One region of the Citrobacter farmeri genome, then DNA from elsewhere that is predicted to be linked to it. Evidence: riboswitches for the same ligand, from Rfam matches in the RefSeq annotation. Region 1 holds a riboswitch; each other region holds the start of a gene.

Evidence for each region. Region 1 has a riboswitch for thiamine pyrophosphate ahead of thiC (phosphomethylpyrimidine synthase ThiC). Riboswitches for the same ligand answer to the same signal wherever they lie in the genome.
Region 2: linked by a shared signal. The riboswitch ahead of thiB (thiamine ABC transporter substrate binding subunit) and the one ahead of thiC (phosphomethylpyrimidine synthase ThiC) in region 1 are both predicted to bind thiamine pyrophosphate.
Region 3: linked by a shared signal. The riboswitch ahead of thiM (hydroxyethylthiazole kinase) and the one ahead of thiC (phosphomethylpyrimidine synthase ThiC) in region 1 are both predicted to bind thiamine pyrophosphate.

Annotation. Positions count from the first base shown of each region.
Region 1 is NZ_CP077291.1:96,980-100,256, reverse strand. It holds gene hemE (uroporphyrinogen decarboxylase) at 1-200, opposite strand, end outside; gene nudC (NAD(+) diphosphatase) at 246-1,019, opposite strand; gene I6L53_RS00490 (Rsd/AlgQ family anti-sigma factor) at 1,117-1,605, shown strand; TPP riboswitch at 1,657-1,780, shown strand; gene thiC (phosphomethylpyrimidine synthase ThiC) at 1,865-3,277, shown strand, end outside.
Region 2 is NZ_CP077291.1:3,856,922-3,860,198, forward strand. It holds gene sgrR (HTH-type transcriptional regulator SgrR) at 1-1,321, shown strand, start outside; TPP riboswitch at 1,357-1,457, shown strand; gene thiB (thiamine ABC transporter substrate binding subunit) at 1,490-2,473, shown strand; gene thiP (thiamine/thiamine pyrophosphate ABC transporter permease ThiP) at 2,449-3,277, shown strand, end outside.
Region 3 is NZ_CP077291.1:1,647,837-1,651,113, reverse strand. It holds gene thiD (bifunctional hydroxymethylpyrimidine kinase/phosphomethylpyrimidine kinase) at 1-631, opposite strand, end outside; gene thiM (hydroxyethylthiazole kinase) at 628-1,416, opposite strand; TPP riboswitch at 1,448-1,545, opposite strand; gene I6L53_RS07705 (YadA C-terminal domain-containing protein) at 2,030-2,863, shown strand; gene I6L53_RS07700 (hypothetical protein) at 2,986-3,277, opposite strand, start outside.

The DNA.
Region 1 (3,277 bases):
TAACGGCGCAGCGGCTGGAGTGTGACTTCACAGGCCAGCTCGGCATTTTTGCACAGCGACATAAAATCGCCCGCCTCTGCGCGGGTGGCTTTATATTCCGGTAAATAGCGGCCCGCCTGGCGCATCATCCATACCGGGGTGACATCAACGGGCTGGCGCAGCAGCGCACGCAGATAACGATCGTTCTTCAGTTCGGTCATTTTTGCAGTTCCTTATTGCGTCAGGCCGTCAGTGTATCACGTGATTCACTCATACTCAGCCCGACACATTGCCACGGTATCTTCGATGAGACGCCGTGCGACGGTGCCTGGCGGCGGCAGGAGCGGTAAATTATCGTAACGATACCAGTTTGCCTCCAGCAGCTCTTTCGGGTCGATGACGATCTCGCCGCTGTCGTACTCCGCCATAAACGCAGTCATCAGCGACATCGGGAAAGGCCAGGGCTGCGAAGTCACATAGCGCAGGTTTTTCACTTTGATACCGCTCTCTTCCATCACTTCGCGCGCCACCGCCTGTTCCAGGGTTTCGCCCACTTCAACGAATCCGGCGAGCACAGTATGCACACCGTTGCGGTGGCGAACGTGTTGAGCAAGCAGGATCGAGTCATCGCGGCGAATGGCGACAATAATACAGGGGGCGATTTGCGGATAGTAACGTTCACGACAGTGGGTACAGAGCATCGCCCACTCCGTTTTACTCGGATGCATGGGGTGTCCGCAGTAGCCGCAGAACTTATGCGAACGATAAAACTCGGCCAGTTGCACACCGCGACCCGCCAGTTGAAACAGACCCACATCCTGATCGAGCACCTGGCGAACCGATCCCATCTCGTGACGCCGGTGCTGTTGTACCAGCCAGACGGGCTCTCCTTCCCACTCTCCGATATGCAGCGCAGGCTGCCCGACAAGATCGAAATGTGTCGCGTCACCATGTGGCAATTCGCCGTGAGGCAACCATAATTTTTGCTCATGACTGACGATCCACCAGCCGTGATCTAATTTTTCAATAATACGATCCATAGCTCTTGCACTACCTTTGCTTCACTGGCATGTTGATAACATTATTTTTACAATTCCTGCGTGAGCAGTTTTAAAATCTACACTTGCGGAGTCAATCATGCTAAACCAGCTGGAAGACCTGACAGAGCGCGTCAGAGGAAGTAACAAACTGGTTGATCGCTGGCTACATATACGTAAGCACCTGCTCGTGGCTTACTACAATCTGGTTGGCATTAAGCCTGGCAAAGAATCGTACATGCGGCTGAATGAAAAAGCGCTGGATGATTTTTGTCAGAGCCTGGTCGATTATCTCTCCACCGGACACTTCAGTATTTATGAACGTATTCTCCACAAATTGGAAGGCAACGGGCAGCTTTTAAAAGCGACAAAAATTTGGCCGCTACTGGAAGCGAATACACAACGCATCATGGACTATTATGACTCCAGCCTGGAAACGGCGATAGATCACGATAACTGCCTGGAGTTTCAACAGGTTTTGTCCGATCTCGGCGAAGCGCTGGAAGCCCGATTTGCGCTGGAAGATAAGCTGATTATGCTGGTCTTTGACGCCATGCACGAGAACGCCGTCATCAAACGTCCTGCTTGAGTTTTGCATTACTAACGCGTAATTTACAAACGTCCCCCTCTTCTGAGGGGCGTTATCTTGTCGGAGTGCTTATTTTCCACGAAAGCTTGAAGTGGAAAAGGCTGAGACCGTTAATTCGGGATCCGCGGAACCTGATCAGGTTAAAACCTGCGAAGGGAACAAGAGTAATTCTGCTTTATGCGTAAGCCTTAACGGGCGGCGCACATCTATTACTCCTCCGTCGTCTGACAAGCCATCTCCTTACTTTTTGGAATGAGCTATGTCTGCAACTACACCTAAATTGTCCCGCCGCGAACAGCGCGCGCAAGCACAACACTTCATCGACACCCTGGAAGGCACCGCTTTCCCGAACTCAAAACGGATCTATATTACGGGTTCGCAAGCGGATATCCGCATTCCGATGCGTGAGATCCAGCTTAGCCCTACGCTCATCGGCGGCAGCAAAGAAGAGCCGCAGTTTGAAGAGAACGAAGCGGTTCCGGTGTACGACACATCCGGCCCCTACGGCGACCCGGAGGTGGCGATTAACGTTCAGCAGGGTCTGGTGAAGCTGCGTCAACCGTGGATTGAGGCGCGTGAAGACAGCGAGGAACTGACCGACCGGAGCTCGGCGTACACCAAAGCGCGCCTGGCCGATGATGGCCTTGATGAACTGCGCTTTACCGGCTTGCTGACGCCAAAACGCGCCAAAGTGGGCAAATGTGTCACCCAACTGCACTACGCCCGCCAGGGCATCGTCACTCCGGAAATGGAGTTTATCGCCATCCGTGAAAACATGGGCCGTGAGCGCATCCGCAGCGAAGTGTTACGCCAGCAGCATCCGGGCGAGGGATTCGGCGCACGTTTGCCGGAAAACATTACACCGGAATTTGTGCGTGACGAAGTGGCCGCCGGACGGGCGATCATCCCCGCTAACATCAACCACCCGGAATCGGAGCCGATGATTATTGGCCGTAATTTCCTGGTGAAAGTGAATGCCAACATCGGTAACTCTGCCGTCACCTCCTCTATCGAAGAAGAAGTCGAGAAACTGGTGTGGTCAACGCGCTGGGGAGCGGACACCGTGATGGATCTCTCCACCGGTCGCTATATTCACGAAACCCGCGAGTGGATCCTGCGTAACAGCCCGGTGCCGATCGGCACCGTACCGATCTACCAGGCACTGGAGAAGGTCAACGGGATCGCCGAAGATCTTACCTGGGAAGCCTTCCGCGATACGCTGCTGGAGCAGGCTGAACAGGGAGTAGACTACTTCACCATCCATGCCGGTGTGCTGCTACGCTATGTGCCGATGACCGCGAAACGCCTGACGGGGATTGTCTCGCGCGGCGGATCCATCATGGCGAAATGGTGTCTTTCTCATCACAAAGAGAACTTCCTTTACCAGCACTTCCGCGAGATTTGCGAAATCTGCGCCGCGTATGATGTTTCTCTGTCGCTCGGTGACGGCCTGCGCCCGGGCTCCATTCAGGATGCCAACGACGAGGCGCAGTTCTCGGAACTGCATACGTTGGGTGAACTGACGAAGATTGCCTGGGAATATGATGTGCAGGTGATGATTGAAGGCCCAGGCCACGTGCCGATGCAGATGATACGCCGCAACATGACCGAAGAGCTGGAGCACTGTCACGAAGCACCGTTCTACACCTTAGGCCCGCTGACCACCGATATC
Region 2 (3,277 bases), 1.1 Mb from region 1:
CCGCAGTTTCCGCCAGGGCCGTCACATTCTGCGTGTACTTTACTACCGCCCGATGCAAAATCTGCTGCCGGGCAGCGCGCTGCGGCGTTCAGAAACCCATATTGCTCGCCAAATCTTCAGCGCCCTGACTCGCGTAAATGAGGAAAATGGGGAACTGGAAGCGGATATTGCCCACCACTGGCAGCAAATTTCTCCCTTGCACTGGCGCTTTTTTCTGCGTCCGGGGATCCATTTTCACCACGGTCGTGAACTGGAAATGGACGATGTGGTGTCGTCACTGACGCGCATTAACGCCTTACCGCTCTATTCCCATATCAGCGAGATCGTCTCGCCAACGCCCTGGACGCTGGACATTCACCTTTCGCAGCCCGATCGCTGGCTGCCGTGGTTGCTGGGCCAGGTCCCGGCGATGATCCTGCCACGCGAATGGGAAACCCTGAGCAATTTCTCCAGCCATCCCATTGGCACCGGCCCTTACGCAGTGATACGAAATACACGTAATCAGCTGAAAATCCACGCCTTTGACGATTTCTTCGGTTTTCGGGCGCTGATAGATGAAGTGAACGTCTGGGTACTGCCGGATATCGGCGATGAGCCGAACGGCGGCCTGACGCTGAAAGGTCCCACGGAGGATGAGAAGGCTATCGAAAGCCGCCTGGAAGAGGGGTGCTATTACCTGCTGTTCGATGCCCGTACCCATCGCGGCGCCAATCAGGAGGTCAGAGAGTGGGTTAGTCGCGTACTGTCGCCGAGCAACCTGCTTTACTACGCCGATGAGCAGTATCAGCGCCACTGGTTCCCGGCCTACGGTTTGCTGCCCCGCTGGCATCACGCACGACCGGGCCACGGCGAAAAACCCGCCGGTCTGGAGACGCTTACGCTGACCTATTATCACGAACACATCGAACACCAGGTGATTGCGCAGATCATGAGTCAGCTCCTGGCTGAACATCAGGTAAAGCTGGAAATTCAGGAGATCGACTACGATCAATGGCATGCCGGGGAAATTGAGAGCGACATCTGGCTTAACAGCGCCAACTTCACCCTGCCGCTGGACTTCTCTTTGTTCGCGCATCTGTGCGAAGTCCCGCTGTTGCAGCACTGCATTCCGCTGGACTGGGAAGCCGACGCCGCGCGCTGGCGCACCGGCGAGATGAATCTGGCCGCGTGGTGCCAGCAGTTGCTCGCCAGCAAAGCGATTGTGCCGCTGATTCACCACTGGCTGATTATTCAGGGGCAGCGCAGTATGCGCGGCTTGCGCATGAATACTCTCGGCTGGTTCGACTTTAAATCCGCGTGGTTTGCCCCGCCAGATCCTTAATCCTTTAGATCTCTTCACGTAATCATTACAATGTGCCGTTCTCAACGGGGTGCTGCGCCAGAGGCGTGGGCTGAGAAAATACCCGTCGAACCTGATCCGGATAACGCCGGCGAAGGGATTTGAGGCTACCGCTCAAAATCCTTTGCCACTCTTCTATTGAGGTGCAAAGTGTTAAAAAAATGTCTTCCTTTACTGGTGCTGTGCGCAGCGCCTGCCTTCGCTAAACCGGTCCTGACCGTCTATACCTACGATTCGTTCGCCGCTGACTGGGGTCCTGGCCCGGCGGTGAAAAAAGCTTTTGAAGCCGACTGTAACTGCGAGCTGAAACTGGTGGCGCTGGAGGATGGCGTTTCGCTACTCAACCGTCTGCGGATGGAAGGGAAAAACAGCAAGGCCGACGTAGTGCTCGGGCTGGATAACAACCTGCTGGAAGCGGCGACGCAAACCCAGTTGTTCGCGAAAAGCGGCGTCGCCAGCGAGGCGGTCAATGTCCCTGGCGGCTGGAAGAATGACACCTTCGTTCCGTTTGATTACGGCTACTTCGCTTTCGTGTATGACAAAAGCAAACTCAAAAACCCGCCGAAGAGCCTGAAAGAACTGGTCGAGAGCGACCAGAAATGGCGAGTGATTTATCAGGATCCGCGCACCAGTACGCCAGGACTTGGGCTGATGCTGTGGATGCAGAAAGTCTATGGCGATAAAACGCCGCAGGCATGGCAGAAACTGGCGGCAAAAACCGTCACCGTCACCAAAGGCTGGAGCGAAGCCTATGGCCTGTTCCTGAAAGGTGAAAGCGATCTGGTGCTGAGCTATACCACCTCTCCGGCGTATCACATCATCGAAGAGAAAAAAGAGAACTACACGGCGGCCAACTTTAGCGAAGGCCATTACCTGCAGGTGGAAGTCGCCGCGCGTACCGCGGCCAGTAAGCAACCTGAACTGGCGGAAAAGTTCCTCAACTTCATGGTGTCACCCGCGTTTCAGAATGCTATCCCGACCGGCAACTGGATGTATCCGGTGGCGAATGTCACTCTGCCCGCCGGGTTCGAACAACTGACTAAACCCGCGACGACGCTGGAATTCACACCAGCGGAAGTAGCGGCCCAACGTCAGACATGGATTAGCGAATGGCAACGCGCCGTCAGCCGTTAATTGCCGGCTGGCTGATCCCCGGCCTTTCCGCCGCCACGCTGATGGTGGCGGTGGCGCTGGCCGCCTTTCTGGCACTGTGGTTCAACGCGCCGCAGGCGGCGTGGTCCTCGCTCTGGCAGGACAGCTACCTGTGGCACGTGGTGCGCTTTTCCTTCTGGCAGGCTTTCCTGTCGGCGGTGCTTTCTGTTGTTCCGGCCATCTTCCTTGCCCGTGCGCTGTACCGACGCCGCTTTCCCGGTCGTCTGGCCCTGCTGCGCCTGTGCGCCATGACGCTAATCCTCCCGGTGCTGGTCGCGGTGTTTGGTATTCTCAGCGTCTACGGACGCCAGGGGTGGCTAGCCGCAATCTGCCACACGCTCGGGTTGGAGTGGACCTTCTCGCCTTACGGCCTGCAGGGCATTCTGCTGGCCCACATCTTTTTTAATATGCCAATGGCAAGTCGCCTGCTGTTGCAGTCGCTGGAAAATATCCCCGGCGAGCAGCGTCAGCTGGCCGCACAACTGGGTATTCGCGGCTGGCAATTCTTCCGCTTTGTCGAGTGGCCATGGCTTCGCCGTCAAATACCGCCGGTCGCCGCGTTGATTTTTATGCTCTGTTTTGCCAGCTTCGCTACCGTACTGTCGCTGGGCGGCGGGCCGCAGGCGACGACTATCGAACTGGCGATTTATCAGGCGCTGAATTTTGACTACGATCCGGCCCGTGCCGCCATGCTGGCGCTGATCCAGATGGTGTGCTGTCTGGGGCTGGTGCTCCTCAGTCAGCGATTGAGTAAAGCTATCGCGCCAGGCACCACGCTGGTTCAGG
Region 3 (3,277 bases), 1.6 Mb from region 1:
TGCCGTGCGTGTTTTTGGTCATCACCCGCGGTGCGGTAAAACGCTGCTCACCGTCAGCCGTAAAAAGCCAGTCAGGGCTTTGCTTATCATCCAGATGACCGCCTTTCATTAACACCGCGCCACAGCCCATCGCCAGCAGCGCCCGTCCCTGTTCAAGCATCTCTTTTTCTGAACGCGCATGTGAACAATCCAGCAACGCTGCCGCTTCAGGCAGGTTGGGCGTAATCAGCGAAACCTGCGGCAGCAGTCGCTTGCGCAATGTCTCAACGGCAGAAGGCGAAAGCAACGGATCGCCGCTTTTCGCCAGCATGACTGTGTCGAGCACCACGTTCTGCACCCGATAACACTGCAAGCGCTCAGCCACCGCCTCGATAATGTCAGTTTCCGCCAGCATGCCGATTTTGGTGGTATCGATGCGCACATCGCTGAACACCGAATCGAGCTGCGCGGCAACAAAATCGGGTTCAATGCGATATACCGACTGTACGCCACGCGTATTCTGCGCCACCAGCGCGGTAATCACCGAACAGCCGTAAGCGCCAAGCGCCGAAAAGGTTTTCAGATCGGCCTGAATGCCCGCGCCACCGCTGGGATCGGTGCCGGCAATCGTCAAGGCGTTAATCCGCTTCATGCTGCGACCTCCGTATCCAGGGTGTAGAGCGCATCGAGAAATGCCGGAATGAAACTGCCGGGGCCGTGACAGGTTTTACTGGCAATCAGCCCCGCCTGTTTCATCCACCCACAGGCAGAAGCGATATTTTCGATTCGGTTTCCGGGCAGCGCACAACTGGCGGCCACCACGGCAGAAAGCGCGCACCCGGTGCCCACGACCTTCGTCATCAACGGGTCACCACCGGTGACGCGCAGAGTGCGCTCACCATCTGTGATGTAATCCACTTCACCGGTAACCACCACAATAGCGCCGGTCTGGCGTGCCAGAACCTGCGCCGCAGGCAGAGCCGTTGTGACCGCATCGGTGGCATCCACACCGCGTCCCCCGGCGCTTTCACCCGCTAACGTCAGGATCTCAGAGGCATTACCGCGAACGGCTGCAGGTTTTAAGGCAAGGAGTTCAAGGCAGAAACGGCGGCGAAACTCGAGCGCGCCCACGGCGACGGGATCCAGTGTCCAGGGTGTTTTTGCGCTGTTCGCCTGCTCAACCGCCGCGCGCATTGCCCGCGCGCGCGGCTGGGTCAGCGTACCCACGTTAATAAGCAAGGCGCTGGCAAGGGCTGCGAACTGGCGAGCCTCTTCCGGCTCAATCACCATCGCCGGAGAAGCGCCCAGCGCCAGTAGCGTATTGGCGGTAAAACTCTGTACGACGTCATTGGTCATACAGTGTGTTAACGGAGAAAGGGTACGAAATTGTTTTAAGATACGAACCGCATGTTCGCGGCTGTGCAGGTCAGGCTGCATGATTACGCTCCTGCCCGCGCGAAGAAGGGACACGAGTGGTGTCTGACTTCCCTACGCTGGCATTATCCAGATCAGGTGGTACGGGTATTTCTCAGCCCTTAATAAAAAGGGGCACCCCGAGTCAAATTACTGATAAAACAATTAATTACATATCAAAATATCGATATTTAGTGTAACCGCCTGTACCGAGCAGGTGCAAGGAGTTTTTCTGTGCGTAGCAACTACAGCATCATCAGGACAAAACGTGGTCAACGCTTATAAGCAATAAAATATTTATTAATGCAGAAAATCATTATTTTCGCCACTTCATAAACATATTTCCCCTGGCAACACCTTATGCTGACTGGCTTATTAATGTTTACATTAAAATAATCCAAACATAACTCGAAACACCTCCTTATTTATTAAACTCAAATGTGATCCAGGTCAAGATTATTAGCCTTGCATTAGTGGATAGTTCGCCTCACGAATTAAGGAGATTCTGAATTAAGATACTCTAAACGTATTATTAATGTTGACATCCATTTTTATTAACAACTATTGAATCACACTCGTAATTAAAAAGAGTGGGAATAACTGTTTTTATATCGTGTTTTGAATGTGAGAATTTCAAATGAAATCTGTAAATAAATCCATTATTGCTGTTGTCGTTTTCTCTGCTCTGTTCACTTCCCTTGCCCCTGCAGCCCAGGCGGCTAACGTTGATGTTGCGGTCGTCAATCAAAATACGAATGGAGGATTTATCATTTCCGGAATTGATAGTGCAACATATGATCTGCAAAAACACGAAGGACAAATATCCGCCCTGGAAGCGGGTAAAGCGGATGTGACTCAGGTGAATAATGTTGCCACTTATGCACAACAAATTCGCACCGATCATGATAACCTGGTACAACGTGTCACTCTGGATGAACAATATGACGGCCAGGCAATCATTAAGAATCGCGATGATATTGCCACGAACAAAGCTAACCAGAAAATTGTCGATAACGATCAAAACGTGTTAATTAACACAAATGGTGGTAAAGCTGACACTGCATTACAGCGTGTGGCGACTAACCAGGTCGCGGTGTCTGACGTGCAAACTAAACAAAAAGCGCAAGATAGTGTCATTCAGACACACACCGGCCAGTTAGCTAACCATGAAACGCGTATTACAACCCTGGAAAATCAAAATAATTCGCGCTTCTCTTCAATGGAAAAACAGCAAAACGACGATCGTAAAGAATACCGTAGTGGTATTGCTGGAGCCGCTTCTATCGCCGGACTTCACTATGTTGATACCGATAATGCTATTGCTGTTGGCGCTGCTGATTTTAAAAGTGAACAAGGTTATGCCATGGGTTATCGTCATAAATTCGCGGAAAATGTCGCCGCAACGGTTAGCTATGCCGGAACGTCTGACGGTGATTCCGTCGTGGCGGCTTCGGCTTCATTAGGCTGGTAAGAACAGAGTGAAACAACGCTAAGGTATCTGTTAAAACGGCGGCGCTTCAACATGAAGCGCCGCCTTTCTGGCAAAAAATAATTTTTATCTGACCCGCCGCACGGACAGCAAACGATGATTTTTTATTTTGCCCAACCCAGCATCTGGCGCTGGTCATTAAGTACCGCTAACCGTCCCGTGCTGTACACGATAAAATAATGTAAACCTTGCTGATAAACGGTGGCGCTTTCCTCTTTCTCCACGACCGCCGCAGGCAAACCATTAATATTCAAACCGGTACTGACCTTTTTGATTTCCAGTCCTTCATAGTAATAGACGCTTTTTTTCTTTGCGGCCTGCGCATGCTGTTTTACCGCAGCGCGAGCATTGGCATAAGCGTTCTGCTGCGCATTGCTGGCAATCATTTGCTGATTG